Regions from separate parts of the Amycolatopsis sp. NBC_00348 genome, predicted to be linked through region 2. Evidence: riboswitches for the same ligand, from Rfam matches in the RefSeq annotation. Region 2 holds a riboswitch; each other region holds the start of a gene.
What was found. A riboswitch is a leader RNA that binds a small molecule or an ion and turns the genes downstream of it on or off. The one in region 2 is predicted to bind thiamine pyrophosphate.
Positions count from the first base shown of each region.

Region 1: linked by a shared signal. The riboswitch ahead of thiC (phosphomethylpyrimidine synthase ThiC) and the one ahead of OHS58_RS30095 (thiamine ABC transporter substrate-binding protein) in region 2 are both predicted to bind thiamine pyrophosphate.
Region 3: linked by a shared signal. The riboswitch ahead of thiO (glycine oxidase ThiO) and the one ahead of OHS58_RS30095 (thiamine ABC transporter substrate-binding protein) in region 2 are both predicted to bind thiamine pyrophosphate.

Region 1 covers NZ_CP107994.1:7,469,999-7,475,145, forward strand. Annotated here, with positions in the region: gene OHS58_RS32760 (glycoside hydrolase family 15 protein) at 1-1,762, opposite strand, end outside; gene OHS58_RS32765 (S1C family serine protease) at 1,969-2,880, shown strand; TPP riboswitch at 2,931-3,055, shown strand; gene thiC (phosphomethylpyrimidine synthase ThiC) at 3,049-4,683, shown strand; gene thiD (bifunctional hydroxymethylpyrimidine kinase/phosphomethylpyrimidine kinase) at 4,680-5,147, shown strand, end outside.
Region 2 covers NZ_CP107994.1:6,913,509-6,918,655, forward strand. Annotated here, with positions in the region: gene OHS58_RS30090 (ABC transporter permease) at 1-717, opposite strand, end outside; gene OHS58_RS30095 (thiamine ABC transporter substrate-binding protein) at 828-1,877, opposite strand; TPP riboswitch at 1,899-2,008, opposite strand; gene OHS58_RS30100 (4a-hydroxytetrahydrobiopterin dehydratase) at 2,041-2,325, shown strand; gene OHS58_RS30105 (winged helix-turn-helix transcriptional regulator) at 2,735-3,100, opposite strand; gene OHS58_RS30110 (DUF1330 domain-containing protein) at 3,111-3,404, opposite strand; gene OHS58_RS30115 (hypothetical protein) at 3,401-3,784, opposite strand; gene OHS58_RS30120 (hypothetical protein) at 3,781-4,248, opposite strand; gene OHS58_RS30125 (ArsR family transcriptional regulator) at 4,248-4,829, opposite strand; gene OHS58_RS30130 (hypothetical protein) at 4,881-5,147, opposite strand, start outside.
Region 3 covers NZ_CP107994.1:7,482,502-7,487,648, forward strand. Annotated here, with positions in the region: gene OHS58_RS32815 (thiazole synthase) at 1-391, opposite strand, end outside; gene thiS (sulfur carrier protein ThiS) at 393-593, opposite strand; gene thiO (glycine oxidase ThiO) at 593-1,669, opposite strand; TPP riboswitch at 1,663-1,768, opposite strand; gene thiE (thiamine phosphate synthase) at 1,800-2,459, shown strand; gene OHS58_RS32835 (hypothetical protein) at 2,522-3,262, opposite strand; gene OHS58_RS32840 (threonine ammonia-lyase) at 3,409-4,356, shown strand; gene OHS58_RS32845 (MFS transporter) at 4,358-5,147, opposite strand, start outside.

The sequences.
Region 1 (5,147 bases), 560 kb from region 2:
GGCCGGTCGGCGTGGTGAACGAGATCTCCTTGTCGGTGACGCGCACGCTGTTGCGGATCACCGGGTCGTCGGCGCGGTAGATGCCGAGGCGCACCAGGTCGAGGAACCCGGCGTCGGTGACCGCGCGCTGGTCCATCGTCACGCTGGAGTTGCCGAGGTTGTACGTCGTTCCGGCGTTGGCGTTGCCGTCCTTGGTGAGCCGGACGAAGTACGGGTCCTTCGACAGCGGCCCGTTCGTGGTGATCGTCTGCTTGGGCAGGTCGGCCTTGAACTTGTCGGCCGCGGCGAGGTACCTCTTGGCGTCGGCGGCCGCGCCGTTGTGCGACGCGATGTCCGCGGCGCACACGAGCCCGGCGATCACCGAGGCGATGGTCGACGGGGACCAGCCGTCCTGCTCCTCCCAGCGCTCCTGCTGGGTCCACGGCGCCGCCTGGCCGTCAGGACCCTTGTAGGACAACAGGAAGTCGGCGGCCTTGCGCACGCCGGGCCAGACGTCGTTGCGCCCGAGCTGCTGCGCGAGCACGATCGGGAAAGCGGTTTCGTCGAGCTGGACCGACGTCCAGTACGGCACGCCGTCGACCCGGCTGTTCTGCGGCATGTGGCCGTCGGCCTGCTGCTGCGTGCCGAACATGTAGGTCACCGCGCGGCTCGCGGCCGCCGTGTCGCCGCCGGCGGCCAGGCCGGTCGCGATCTGGTAGAGGTCGCGCGGCCAGACCAGGTGGTAGGTGCCGGACGGCGACCACTCCGGGTCGTTGTTCCCGAACCGCCACGGCATGCTCGGCGACGCGATGAACGCGCCCGGGTGGTGCTTGTCCTCGCTCGCGGCCAGCGTCAGCATCGACGCCTTGTAGAGGTCGCGCTCGCTGTCGGTCTTCAGCGACGACGGCGGTTTGCTCACCCCGCGCAGGTACTGCTCCCAGCCGCGGTCGTAGGCGCGGGTGATGGCGCCGAAACCGCGTCGCTGCGAGGCCTGTGCGTTGCCGAGCGCGTCGGCCGCCTTCGCGCCCATGCCGAGCGCGAGGGTGACGTGCCGGCTGCGCACGCCGTCGGCCGCGGTCTGCCCGGTGAGCACGACGTTGCCGTTGCCCGCGGCGTCGTAGGTCGCGAGCTTGAACGTCTTCGCGAGCTGGGTGCCGCCGTCGGACGCGCCCGCGTAACCGACGCTCGTGCGCGTGAAGCCGGGCTTCGCGGTGAGGGCGGCGGCGTTGGTGGCGTCCGACGCGGTGAGCGCGTCACCCTTGCGCGCGGCCGAGTCGTCGGAGCCGTCGTTGGTCAGGTCCGGGTCGGCGACCGCGTAGAGCTGGTACGGCCGGCCGGTGAGCGACTGGAAGTCGACGTCCACCAGCACGGTCGTCGCGGCCGGGTCGGTGACGTAGGTCTTGCGCAGCCGCCACCGGTGCTGGTCGTCGGTGATGGTCTGCTCGTAGGTCAGGCTGTCGTCGTCGGTCCGCCGGACCTGCTGCGACTTGGCCGTGTTGTCGGCGACGGCGAAGCTGCGCCCGTCGGTGACGACGAAGTCCATCGAGCGGACGCTGGGCGTGGACAGGTCCGGGTAGTAGACCTCGGACAGCTGCCCGCCCTGGAGCGTGAACCAGACGTTGCTGCCGCGATCGTGGGCCGTACCGAAGCCGGTCTTGTTCGCGGGTAGCCAGCTCGGATGGGCGCCGGGCGCGCCGGGAGCCGTCCCCTGGGCCGCCGCGGTCGCCGGTATCAGCCCGGTGACCAGCAGCCCGGCGAGTGCCGGAACCATGAGTTTGCGCATATCAACCCCACAGTGATGTCGCTTCTGCACCGTTACAGAAGCGACAGGCAGTGTCTCGCCGATTCTTCACGGGCGCATGGTCCGAACCGGTGAACCACTGACCGTCACTGGTCCGGTCACGCCGCCGGTTCACCAGCAGCGAACGGACTTCCGGCCGTTCGCGGCGCACACTTGAAGTACCTGCAACGGTGTAATCGAGGTACTTCATGGACGAGGCGATGGACGCCTACTCGCGCGCGGTCAGCACGGTCGCCAAGACCGTCACCCCGCACGTCGCCGGGGTTCAGCTCGGGCGCGGCAGTGGCTCCGCGGTCGTCTTCGCCGACGACGGCTACCTGCTGACCAACGCCCACGTCGTCGACGGCGAACGCCACGGCGTCGCGACCTTCGCCGACGGCAGCGAAGCCCGCTTCGACGTCGTCGGCGCCGATCCGCTGTCCGATCTCGCCGTGCTGCGGGCGCGGGACGAGACGCCGTCCGCCGCCGTGCTCGGGGACGCCGACCACCTCGTCGTCGGGCAGCTCGTGGTGGCGATCGGCAGTCCGCTCGGCTTCTCCGGCTCGGTGACCGCCGGCGTCGTCAGCGCGCTCGGCCGGGCGCTCCCGGTGCGGCACGGGCGCGCCGGCCGGGTGATCGAGGACGTCATCCAGACCGACGCCGCGCTCAACCCGGGCAACTCCGGCGGCGCGCTCGCCGACTCCGCCTGCCGCGTCGTCGGGATCAACACCGCCGTCGCGGGCGTCGGGCTCGGGCTCGCCGTGCCGATCAACTCGACGACGCGCCGGATCATCGACACGCTCGTCGTCGAAGGCCGGGTGCGGCGGGCGTACCTCGGCGTCGTCGGCGTGCCCGCGCCGTTGCCCGACGACGTCGCCGAGCGCACCGGGCAGGAGGCCGGGCTGCGCGTGCGCGAAGTCGTCTCCGGCGGGCCCGCCGAGCGCGCCGGGCTGCGAACGGGCGATCTCGTGCTGACCGTCGGCCGCGCCCGGGTGTCGGACGCGCAGGGCATCCAGCGGCAGCTGTTCGCCGAAGTGATCGGCACCGCACTGCCGATCACCGTGCTGCGCAACGGAGCCATGGTCGACGTCTACGCCACACCGGCCGAACTGGTCGGGTGAGGTGAGCGGACTTGAGTCTGGCGCCCCGGCGTGGCATGGTCGGTGGCACAACACCACAACGCGGGAGCTCGCGCCATGGCGGGCTGAGAGGGTGACTGGGGATTTGTCCCGGGTGTCACCGACCGCATGAACCTGACCGGGTAATGCCGGCGTAGGGAGTGAAAGTCGTTGACAACGCTGGAGAACAAGGACGTCTCCGTCACGACCGGGCCCATCACGGGCTCGCACAAGATCTACCACCAGACCGAATCCGGACTGCGTGTTCCCGCGCGCCGGATCGACCTCTCGAACGGCGAACACTTCGACGTCTACGACACTTCGGGCCCGTACACCGACCCTGAAGCGAACATCGACGTCCACAGTGGACTGCACCGGCTGCGGGCCGGCTGGGCCGACGGCCGGGAGCACAACACGCAGCTCGGATGGGCCAAACAAGGCGTCGTCACCAGGGAAATGGAGTATATCGCCGCCCGCGAACGGGTTTCACCGGAGTTCGTCCGCGCCGAGGTCGCGAGCGGCCGCGCGGTGATCCCGGTCAACCGGCGCCACCCCGAGTCCGAGCCGATGATCATCGGGAAGAACTTCCTGGTGAAGATCAACGCGAACATGGGGAACTCGGCCGTCTGGTCGTCGGTCGAGGAAGAGGTCGACAAGATGGTGTGGGCCACCCGCTGGGGTGCCGACACCATCATGGACCTCTCCACCGGCAAGCGGATCCACGAGACGCGCGAGTGGATCATCCGCAACTCGCCGGTGCCGGTCGGTACCGTGCCGATCTACCAGGCGCTGGAAAAGGTCGACGGGGAACCGGAAAAGCTGTCGTGGGAGGTCTACCGCGACACCATCGTCGAGCAGTGCGAGCAGGGCGTCGACTACGTCACGGTGCACGCCGGCGTGCTGCTGCGCTACATCCCGCTGACCGCGCGGCGCGTCACCGGCATCGTCAGCCGCGGCGGCTCGATCATGGCGGCGTGGTGCCTCGCGCACCACCAGGAGTCCTTCCTGTACACGCACTTCGAGGAACTCTGCGAGCTGCTGCGCCAGTACGACGTCACGTTCTCCCTCGGCGACGGCCTGCGCCCGGGCTCGATCGCCGACGCCAACGACCGCGCGCAATTCGCCGAACTGGAGACCCTCGGCGAGCTGACGCACCTCGCGCGCTCGCACGACGTCCAGGTGATGATCGAGGGCCCCGGCCACGTGCCGATGCACAAGATCAAGGAGAACGTCGAGCTGGAGGAACGGCTCTGCGGCGAGGCGCCGTTCTACACCCTCGGTCCGCTCACGACGGACATCGCGCCGGGGTACGACCACATCACGTCGGCCATCGGCGCGGCGCAGATCGGCTGGTACGGCACGGCGATGTTGTGTTACGTCACGCCGAAGGAGCACCTCGGCCTGCCGAACCGCGACGACGTCAAGACCGGCGTGATCACGTACAAGATCGCCGCGCACGCCGCCGACCTGGCCAAGGGGCACCAGTACGCGCAGGAGTGGGACGACGAGCTGTCCAAGGCGCGCTTCGAGTTCCGCTGGAACGACCAGTTCAACTTGTCGCTCGACCCGGACACGGCGCGGGCGTTCCACGACGAGACCCTGCCCGCGGAGCCGGCCAAGACCGCGCACTTCTGCTCGATGTGCGGGCCGAAGTTCTGCTCGATGCGGATCACGCAGGACGTCCGCAAGTACGCCGAGGAGCACGGTCTGTCCACTGTGGAGGCCATCGAGGCCGGCATGGCTTCGAAGTCGGCGGAGTTCACCGAGTCCGGCGGCCAGGTCTACCTGCCCGTGGTGCAGCCGTGACACCGCCCACCGCCCTCACCATCGCCGGATCCGACTCCGGCGGTGGTGCGGGCATCCAGGCGGACCTGCGCACGTTCTTCGCGCACGGCGTCCACGGCCTGGTCGCACTGACGGCCGTCACCGTGCAGAACTCCTTGGGAGTGCAGGGTTTCACCGAGATCCCGGCCGACGTAGTGGCCGCGCAGATCAAGGCCGTGGCGACGGACATGGGCGTCAACGCGGCCAAGACGGGCATGCTGGCGACGGCGGAGATCATCCGAGCCGTGGCCAAAACCCTGGACGAAGTCGGCGGCGACATCCCCCTGGTGGTCGACCCGGTGGCGGCGTCGATGACGGGCCACGCGCTGCTGCGCGAGGACGCCCTGGAGGCGATCCGCACGGAGCTGTTCCCCCGAGCGACGCTGATCACCCCGAACCTGGACGAGGTCCGCCTGCTGACGGGCATCTCGGTGGTTTCTCCCGCA
Region 2 (5,147 bases):
ACCGATCCTGGCGCCTTCCTTGCGCCGCCGCGCCAGCCCGCCGACGACCAGCGCCGCGACGACCGCCGCGAACTGGATCAGCGAAAGCGCCGACGCTCCGGAGAGGTCGAGCAGGTCGACCGTCCGGAGGTAGATCTCGGTTTCCAGGGTCCGGTACCGCGCGCCGCCGAGGATCAGCACGACACCGAAACTGGTGGCGCAGAACAGGAAAACGACAGCCGCGGCGGACGCGATCGCGGGCGCCAGCGCCGGCAGCGTCACCGACCGGAACGCACGCCACGGTGACGCGCCGAGCGCCCGCGCGGCGTCGGACGTCCGCGAGTCCAGCCGCGCCCAGAGTCCGGCGACGGTCCGCGCGACGACGGCGACGTTGAAGAACGCGTTGGCCAGCACGATCGGCAGCACCCCGCCGTCCGGCCACAGCGCCCGGAACGCCAGCCCGACCACCACGGTCGGCAGCACGAACGGCACGAGCACCAGCGTCCGCGCCAAGCCGACGCCGGGCAGCCGCACCCGGGAAAGCAGGAACGCCACCGGCATCCCGGCCAGCACCGCGACGACCGTCGAGCCCGCCGCGGTGGCCACCGTGAAGCCCGCCAGCCGCCACGTCTGCGGGTCGCCCAGCACGACGTCGAGCCCGCCCGCGGCGAACCCGCGGCCGACGATCGCCAGCACCGGCCAGGCGAAGAACACCACCAGGAAACCGATCGGGGCCAGCCCGAGCAGCGCCAGGCCGATGCCGCGTGCGGTCCGCGGTGGCGCTACGACCACTGCTTTCCGGGGGCTCCGGGTGGCGGAGCCCCCGGCCCGGGGCGGAGGCCCGGACGTCACTGCACGAGCGCGCGCCATTCGCCGATCCACTTCTCACGCCCGGCCTGCACCTGGTCCGCGGTCAGCGCCTGCGGCTTCTGCGGCAGCGGCGCGACCTGCGCCCAGCCCGCCGGCAGGTCGACGCCCTGGCGCGCCGGGTAGACGTACATGTTGGCCGCCACGGTCGCCTGGAACTGCTGCGAAAGCAGGAAGTCGACGACCTTGCGCGCGTTCTCCTCCTGCTTGCCGCCGGCCAGCACCCCGGCGTACTCGACCTGCCGGTAGCAGGTGTCGAGCAGCGCCTTCGTCCGCGGCTTCCCGTCGTCGCCCACCTCGGCGGCCGGCGACGACGCGTACGAGACGACGATCGGCCGCGGCCCCTTGCCGGAGGAGCCCGAGAACTCCTTCGTGTAGGCCTCTTCCCAGCCGCTGACCACCTTGAGGCCGTTGGCCTTCAGCTTGGTCCAGTAGTCCTTCCAGCCGGCCTCGCCGTACTTCGCGACGGTGCCGAGCAGGAACGCGAGCCCGGGCGACGCCGTCGCCGGGTCCTCGGCGACCAGCAGGTCCTTGTACTTCGGGTCGGCCAGGTCGTCGTACGACTCCGGCGCCGGGATCCCCTTGGCCGTGAAGTAGTTCGTGTCGACGTTGACGCAGACGTCGCCGACGTCGACCGCCGAGAGCCGGTGCTCCGGGTCGACGGCGTAGCGCTGCGGCCCGCGGTCGGCCTCCGGGCTGGTGTACGGCTCGAAGACGCCCTCGGCGAGCGCGCGCGAGGCGAAGGTCGAGTCGACGCCGTACGCGACATCGCCGACCGGGTTCGCCTTGGTGAGCACGAGCTTGTTGGTCAGCGAACCGGCGTCGCCCTGCTTGAGCACGGAGATCTTGATGCCCGACTGCTGCTGGAAGGCGTCGAGCACCTCCTGCGGCGCCAGGAAGGAGTCGTGCGTCACCAGGGTGACGGTGGGCGTCTGCTTCGCGTCACCGGACCCGTCCGACAGCGAACACGCCGCTGTGACGACGCTGACGACGGCGATGGCCGTCGCGGCGCGAACAGCACTGCGTTTCATCTACCCTCCTGCACTTCGCCGGACGAGGAGGGAAAGCCCTCCCTTCGCCGGCATGATCCGGGATCAGGTGCTAACGGTCGCGGGTCACCCCGCCTCTCAGCCCGGCTCACCGGACTCCCGTGGCAACCGTGCACCTTAGTCCAGGACGTTGGACGATGGAGCCATGACGGAAATCTTGAGCGACGACGAGGCCGACCGGGCCCTGCTCCACGGCTGGGTCCGCACGGGCAAGGTCATCCGGCGCGAGGTGGAGCTGCCGAGCTTCCCGAAGGCGATCGAGGTGGTGGACCGCGTCGCGGTGCTCGCCGAGGCCGCCGACCACCACCCGGACATCGACATCCGCTGGCGCACGCTGACCTTCCACCTCAGCACGCATTCGGCGGGTGGGCTGACGAAGAAGGACTTCGCGCTGGCCAAGCAGATCAACGAGACCCTCGACGGACTGTGATCCCGGCTACTCTGAGTGCACGAAAGCCCGCGTTCGGCGTCTCTCGGTAAAGGACTTCGCACCGAGAGGCAGATATGACGCAGGCGATCGTAGTGGGCACAGTGGCATTCGCGACGATGGTGGCCGCGGCCGGCGGGGTGCTCTGGTTCACCGTCCGCAGCCACCGTCACTCGGACGGCTGAGTGCCGTTTCCGCTGGTCAGCGGCATGATCGGGTGAGCTTCGTCACAGCTGCTAACACTCGGCATGGTCAACGCGCTGAACCCGCGGAAGCATCGGCCCGCTCGTAGGGAAAACGCCATGAACAGCACCCCCGCCACCGCCGCCCTGACCGCCACCCAGCGCGCCTGGATCAACGCCCTCGCGACCGCCGTCGTGCTGATCACGATCGCGCTGATGGGCCTCCTCGGCTAGTCCGCCCGGTCGTAGGCCTGCCGGGCTTCTCGCAGGCTCGGCAGGTACTTCTCCGCCCATTCGCGGCAGCGGTCCATGGGCTCGAACAGGGTCCGGCCCAAGTCCGTCAGCGCGTACTCGACGCGCGGCGGGTTCTCGTCGTAGGTCTTGCGGGTGATCATCCCGTCGCGCTCCAGGGACCGCAGCGTCTCGGTGAGCACCTTCGGGCTGACGTTCCGGAGCGGCACGCGCAGCTCGGAGAAGCGGCGCGGCCCGTCTTTGAGGCAGAAGACGACCATGCCGCCCCACTTGTCCCCGATCCGGAACGGCGTGTCGGCCGACGGGCATTGCGGCGCGAAGAGATCAGCGGTCAGCGGCTCCACCCAGCCGACGTTAGGCCACGCCGTCGACGAGCAGCAACCGTCGCCGCAGCGCGGTCTTGCTCAGCTCGAGTGCTTCGGCGTACTCGGCGGAGGCGTACCAGCGTTCGGCCGTCTCACGGTCCGGGAACTCGACGAGGACGACGCGCTTGCGCTCGTCGAAGTCGCCTTCGAGGGCATCCGGCGCCGCGCCGCGGACGATGTAGCGCCCCTGGTACCCCGTGATCGACGCTTGGGCGAGTTCACGGTAGCGCTGGGCTGCGGTTTCATCGAGGATCTCGACCTCGGAGATGACGTAGACGCTCACGGTTCCGAGGGTGGCAGAACTCCGGAGCCGTCACCTGGTGCTGTCACTACCCGGATTTCCGCCGGCGGCGGGAACTCGACGGGGGTCTCGTCGGCCACGCTCCAGTATTCGAGGCCGGACAAGCGGCCTTCGTCGACGAACAGGATGAGCCCGCCGTCCGCCACGTCGACGTCCACGGCCACCCGGCTCTCGACGTCGGCCACCGTCACGGTTTCGTCGACGGCGAGGTCGATCGTGGGACAGCCGCACGGGCAGCGGCCGGTCACCTCGGCCGTGCGCGCTTGGGCACGAAGTGCCGCGGCACCGGGAAAGTCCGTAGCCAGCAGCAGGTCCAGGACCGCTCTCTCGCGCGGAGTGAGCGGCCGGCGTTCGGCGGTCAATAGCGTGGCATGTTCGGGATCGCCTTCTCGGCGACCTCGATGAGGGCTTCGACCTTCGCCACGTCGGCCGTCACGTCCTCCGCGGTCACCGAGGGCGCCTCCGAAGACCGGTAGGCGACTTCGTTGCGCCGGACCCGCATCCGGTTGAAGGGCCGCAAAACCGGCCCCAGCGGCGGATCCAGCTGCGCGAGGACCGCCTCGTAGACGGTGACGTGCCCACCCCGGCTCGTCACCCGCAGGCCCTGGTTCTGCAGGACGGCGGCCAGCGCACGCCGTGCGCTGTCGTAGGCCAGCGTGTAGGCGCCTTCCGGGTCCGTGTCCTGCAGCTGCCGCGCCGACGCGAGGTGCGTGCGGGCCCTGACGAGCTCGGCCTCGGCCGCCTCCCGCGACGCCGGAACGTGCTCGATGGCGCCGCGCGCGAGGAACGCGTCGATCCGTTCGCGGCCTTGGTTCCACTGCGGCATCAGGTCTCCTGGCTGAGTTTCACCAGCGGACGCTCACGCACGCTGGTGAGGAACGGATCGGTGGTGCTCGCCGCCCACGACTCGGGCGAGACCCGGTGGACGTTGACCTCGCGCCCCAGCCGCCGTGACACCTGTTCCGCCGAGTCGAAGAGCGCGTCCGGATCGGGCGACCCGACCACGAGGACATCGACGTCACCGGGCGGAAGACCGGGTTCACCGTTGTAGCGCGCGGCCCAGGAGCCGTAGATGTAGGCCTCGCGCACGCCGGCCAGCCCGGACAGGGCCTCGGCGAGCAGCGGCATCGGCCCGAAGGTGACGGCGATGAGCTCGCTCAGGGGCGGGTAGAGCGGGGTGTCGGTGCGCGCCTTGACGAGCCGGCTGCGGCCCACCCGCCGGTCTTCCAGGATCCCGCCACCGGTCAGCCGCTCGACTTCACGCAAGACGGCGGTGGGCGTGACACCGCAGGCCTCGGCGAGCTCGGTGATGCTGTACTCGCGATCCGGGTGCAGGAGCACGAGCGCGAGCAGCTCACCCTGCATGCGCGAACGCAGCAGGGGCAGCAAGCTCGGCGAAGCTTTCATTGGACGCAGTATATCCTGCGCCCAATGAAAGTAACAACCAGCAACAAGCCGCTACTCGGCCAACGCGAGGTCGGCGATGACCAGCAGGCACTCGTAGTACGGCCGGCCCGCAGCGGGGAACTCCGGCAGCGACGACCTCAGCCCGTCCGCGGCACGCGCGAAGGACACCCGCGCGCCCGGTGGCAGTGATCCCGCCCGGCTCGCCCACCCGCAGATGTCGGCGTCGATCATCACGGCGCACACGGACCCGTAGACCTCACCTCGCCTGACCGCCGACGGAAACGGCGCGGCGAGGTGCTCCTCGAGGACGGCAGCCAG
Region 3 (5,147 bases), 570 kb from region 2:
CGAACACGGTGAACCCGTCGGCGGCCAGCTGCTCGGCCGCGTCGAGGGTTTCGACGGGGTCCGGGAGCAGTGTCCGGTCGTCCGCGTGGACTTCGAGCTTGATCAGATCGGTACCGAGCGCCTCGCGCGCCAGCCGCGCGGTGAGCACGGCTTCGGCGGCGGTGCGGCAGCCCGCGGTGTTCGGCAGCAGCTCGATCCCGAGGCGCCGGAGCAGTTCCAGGACGCCGGAGCCGCCCTCGGCGTCGGCGCGGCGCATGGCGACGGTGGTCAGCTCGGTGCCGGACGCGACCAGCGCCCGTTCGAGCACGGCGAGGTTCGCCGCGCCGCCGGTGCCGATGATCAGCCGTGACGACAGCTTGTGCGTGCCGATGACGAGCGGTGCTTCGTCCACTTCAGCCTCCCTGGACGGCGGTGAGCACGTCGAGCGCCGCGCCCTTGGGGACGGCGGTGGCGGCCCAGTCGCCGCGCCGGACGACCACGCCGTCGACCGCGACGGCGATGCCGGGCCGCTGCCCGCCGGTGGCGTCGAGGACGTCGGCGACGGTCGCGTCGTCCGGGAACTCCGTCCACTTGCCGTTGAGCTTGATCTCCATCACACGTGCTCCTTCTGGTGCAGGCGGGCGGGTGAAGCCGCTTCGACGCCTTCGGGCGGCTTCTCACCTTCGAGCCAGGCGACCACGGCGGCCGCGGTCACGGGGGCCAGCAGCAGGCCGTTGCGGTGGTGCCCGGTCGCGGCGTAGACGCCGTCGGCCAGGACGCCGAGGTACGGCAGCGCGTCGCGGCTGCCGGCGCGCAGGCCCGCGGCCGTCTCGACCAGCTCGTACTCGGTGATCGCCGGGAAGACGCGCTCGGCGCCCTCGATCAGCTCGCGGACGCCGCGCGCGGTGACGGCCTGGTCGAAGCCCGCTTCGTACTGCGTCGCGCCGAGGACGAGCTCCTGGTCGCCGCGCGGGACGAGGTAGATCGGCCGGCCTTCGACGACGGCGCGGACGGTCCGCGTCGGCGGCGGCAGGCAGCCGCGGCGCGGTTTCAGCCGGAGGATCTCGCCCTTGAGCGGGCGGACGGCGTCGGCCAGTTTCGGGTGCAGCCGGCCGGTCCAGGCGCCGGCGGCGAGCACGACGGCGTCGGCGTCCGGGATCGTTTCGACGCGTTCGCGGACGAACCGGACTTGGTGGTTGACGCAGGCCGCGTACAGCGCGTTGAGCAGTTTCCGGTTGTCCACGGCCAGGTCGCCGGGCACGTGCAGTCCACTTCGGACGGACCCGACGCCGGGTTCGAGCCGCTTGGCCTCGCGCCCGGTGAGGCGCTCGGCCGCGCGGCCGAGGGACTGCAGGTGGCCGGCGAGGATGTCGAGGTGCCCGGCGTCGGCGCTGTCGAAGGCGACGACCAGCGTCCCATGCTCGGCAAGCCCGGGGTCGACGCCCTCTTGGCTGAGGTCGCGCGCGAATCCGGGCCAGCGGCGCAGCGACTCTTCGCCGAGGGCGAGGACGTCTTCCTCACCCGGCCAGGCCTCGGTGACCGGGGCGAGCATGCCGCCGGCCAGCCAGGACGCGCCGCCGCGCACGGGTTCGGGGTCGTAAACGGTGACCGCGTGACCTTTCGCGGCCGCGCGCCACGCCGCGGACAGGCCGATCACGCCGGCACCTACCACGGCCACGGTGTTCGTCATGGGATCACGCTCCCTGCGCCGGCATGACCCGGATCAGGTTCCACGGTCGGAGCGGCAGCTCCCTCTCAGCCCGTGCCTCGGGCTCCCGTGCGGACTCGGCCACCCTAGCTCGCCAGGTACGGTCGCCGCTATGCCCGCCCTCTCCGGTGACAAGATCCGCGCCCGCCTCGACACCGCGCGTCTGTACCTGTGCACGGACGCCCGAACGACCCGCGGCGACCTCGCCGCGTTCGCCGACGCGGCCCTGTCCGGCGGCGTCGACATCATCCAGCTGCGCGACAAGACCGGCGCGTTGGAAGCCGCCGGCGAGATCGCGGCGCTGGAGGTGCTGGCGGAGGCGTGCGAGCGTCACGGAGCACTGCTCTCGGTGAACGACCGGGCGGACGTGGCCCTGGCGGTCGGCGCGGACGTCCTCCACCTGGGCCAGGACGACATCCCGGTCCCCCTGGCCCGCCGCATCGTGGGCGACGACGTGGTGATCGGCCGCTCGACGCACTCTCTTGACCAGGCGCTCGCGGCTTCGTCCGAACCGGGGGTCGACTACTTCTGCACGGGCCCCTGCTGGCCGACGCCGACCAAGCCGGGGCGTTCGGCGCCGGGCCTGGACCTGGTCCGTTCCACGGCCGCCGCCGCGGTGTCCCGGCCGTGGTTCGCGATCGGCGGCATCGACGTCCCGCGCTTGCCGGAGGTCCTGGCGGCGGGAGCGTCGCGGATCGTGGTGGTCCGGGCGATCACGGAGGCGGAGGACCCGGCTGCGGCAGCCCGCGAACTGCGCTCCCACCTGGTCTGACACTGAAGTCCGTGAAGGACTCCTTACCGGCTCTTATGGCCGGTAAGGAGTCCTTCACGGCTTTACGGGGTCGGGGTGGACGCCGCGCCCTGGCTGGTCGGGGGTGCCGCCGAGGTTGTCGGCTTCTGGGAGGTCGCGCTCGGCGTTGTCGGGGTGGTGGTCGGTGTGTCCGACGAGGTCGTCGGTGGGGTGTTCGACTGCGTCGTCGTCGACGACGTGTCCGTCGGTGAGTCCTGGGTGTCGTTCGTCGAGGTCGAGGGCGTCGTCGACGGGGTCGGGGTCGAGGGGCCCGAGCCGCTGCCGAAGATCTTGCCGATGCCCGCTCCCGTGCCGCCCGCTACCTTGCCGCCCGTGGCCGCGTCCACGCTGACCATCGCCAGGATCGCCACCGCGAAGGCCACCACGCTCGTGCCGATGATCAGCGGCCAGCGCAGTTTTCGCAGCCTGCCCGGCTCGTCGTCCGGACCGTCCGTGGGCAGGTCGTCCGGGCGCTTCAGCCGGACCGTGGGTTGCTCGGCCAAGGGCACCTCGGCGCCACCTCGGCGGCGGATCCCCGACGTCGCCAGCTGGCGGGCCTTCGACGCGGCCGCGCGCGTGCGCTGCAGTGAGCGCAGGTACACCTCGCCGCCGACCGTGGTGATCACGCTCGCCACGCCCGCGCCGGCCACCGTGCCCGCCACGCCGAGTGTCGACCCCAGCAGCGCCGCCGTCACCGCCGCGAGCGCCGCCGCCATCACCTGCGCGATGCGCAGTCCTGACTTCGCTTCCTTCGTTTCGGAAGTCGCTGCGTTCTCCTTGCTCATGATCCCGATCCGGTAGTAAGTCTTCTCCCCTGTCCAACGTGTAAGGCGCGCGGGAAACTCCCCTCGTTGCCGCAGCGTGAGGAGCGCCACGTTGACCGTCCACTATGGACAGTGTAAACCGAACGGTTTCTTGACATACTCGGCACATGGAACTGGTCACGATCTCCGACATCGAGGCGGCCGCGAAGCGCGTCGAAGGTGTCGCCGTGCGCACGCCGCTGTTGCTCCAAACGTGGGACCCGCGCAAGTCCTTGTGGCTCAAACCCGAGAGCCTGCAACCGATCGGCGCGTTCAAGGTGCGCGGCGCGTTCAACGCGATCGGCACCCTCGACGACGCGACGCGCGCCCGCGGCGTCATCGCCTACTCGAGCGGCAACCACGCGCAGGCCGTCGCGTACGCGGCGCAGCGGTACGGCGTGCCCGCGGTGATCGTCGTGCCGGACGTCGCGCCGCGGATCAAGGTCGAGGCCACCCGCTCCTACGGCGCCGAGGTGATCGAGGTGCCGATCGGCGAACACGAGGCCAAAGCGCACGAACTGGCCGCCGAACGCGGGCTGACCCTCGTCCCGCCCTACGACCACGCGGCGATCATCGCCGGGCAGGGCACCGCGGGCCTGGAGATCGCCGAGGACCTGCCGGACGTCGACGTCGTGCTGGTGCCGGTGAGCGGCGGCGGGCTCGCCGCCGGCGTCGGCACCGCGATCAAGGCGCGCTGCCCGCGGGCGCGGGTCATCGGCGTCGAGCCCGCGCTGGCCGGCGACGCGACCGAAGGCCTGCGGCTGGGCCGCCAGGTCGACTGGCCGATGGCCGACCGCGCCCGCACGATCGCCGACGGCCTGCGCGCGCAGCCGTCCGAGCTGACCTTCGCGCACCTCACGAAGGTCGTCGACGCCATGGTCACGGTCACCGAGGACGAGATCCGCGACGCCGTCCGGACGCTGGCGCAAAAGGCCCGCCTGGTCGCCGAGCCCAGCGGCGCGGTGACGACGGCGGCCTACCTGCACCACGCGGCCGAGCTGCCCACCGGCCGCACGGTCGCGATCGTCTCCGGTGGCAACGTCGACCCGGCGCTGTTCGCGGAGATCCTGGCCTGAGTCAGGCGGGGGTCCCCCGGCGCACGTGCGTCGGCGGGCCCTCGACCCCGCAGCTGAAGCACTCGCCCAGGTGCGGCGCCTCGTCCGGGTGGGACGACTCGTCCGCGGCCGGCGGCGCGGGCGTGGGGGTGGGCGGCGCGAGGACGCCGTTGTGGATGCCGAGCGCGATCAGCCCGCCGGCGATGGCCAGGACCGCGCAGATGATCAACGCCGTCCGCCAGCCCGCGGTCAGCGCGACCGGGTCGTTGTACGCCTCGCCGGTCAGCCCGGCCGCGGCGGGCAGCACCGCCACCGCCAGCAGGCCGCCGGAGCGGGCGATCGCGTTGTTGACGCCCGACGCGACGCCGGCGTAGCGGTCCGGGGCCGCGGCGAGCACCGTCGCGGTCACCGGGGCCACCACGGTCGCCAGGCCCAGCCCGAACACGACGACCGCGGGCAGCACGGCCCCGAGGTAGGACGCGCCGGGCGCGATGCGCAGCATCAGCAGCATCCCGATGCCGACGACGATCGGCCCGACCACCAGCTGCGTCCGCGGGCCGATGCGCTGCGCGAGCGCGCCCGAGCGGCCCGAGAGCAGCAGCATGATCACCGTGAGCGGCAGGCCGGACAGGCCGGCCGCGGTCGGCGAGTAGCCGAGCGAGACCTGCAGCTGCATGACCAGCAGCATCAGCACGCCGCCGAGCGCCGCGTACATGGCGAAGGTCAGCGCGTTGGACAGGGTGAACGTCCGGTCGCGGAACAGCGACGGCGGCACCAGCGGCTCCCGCGAGCGGTGCTGGACGAACACGAAC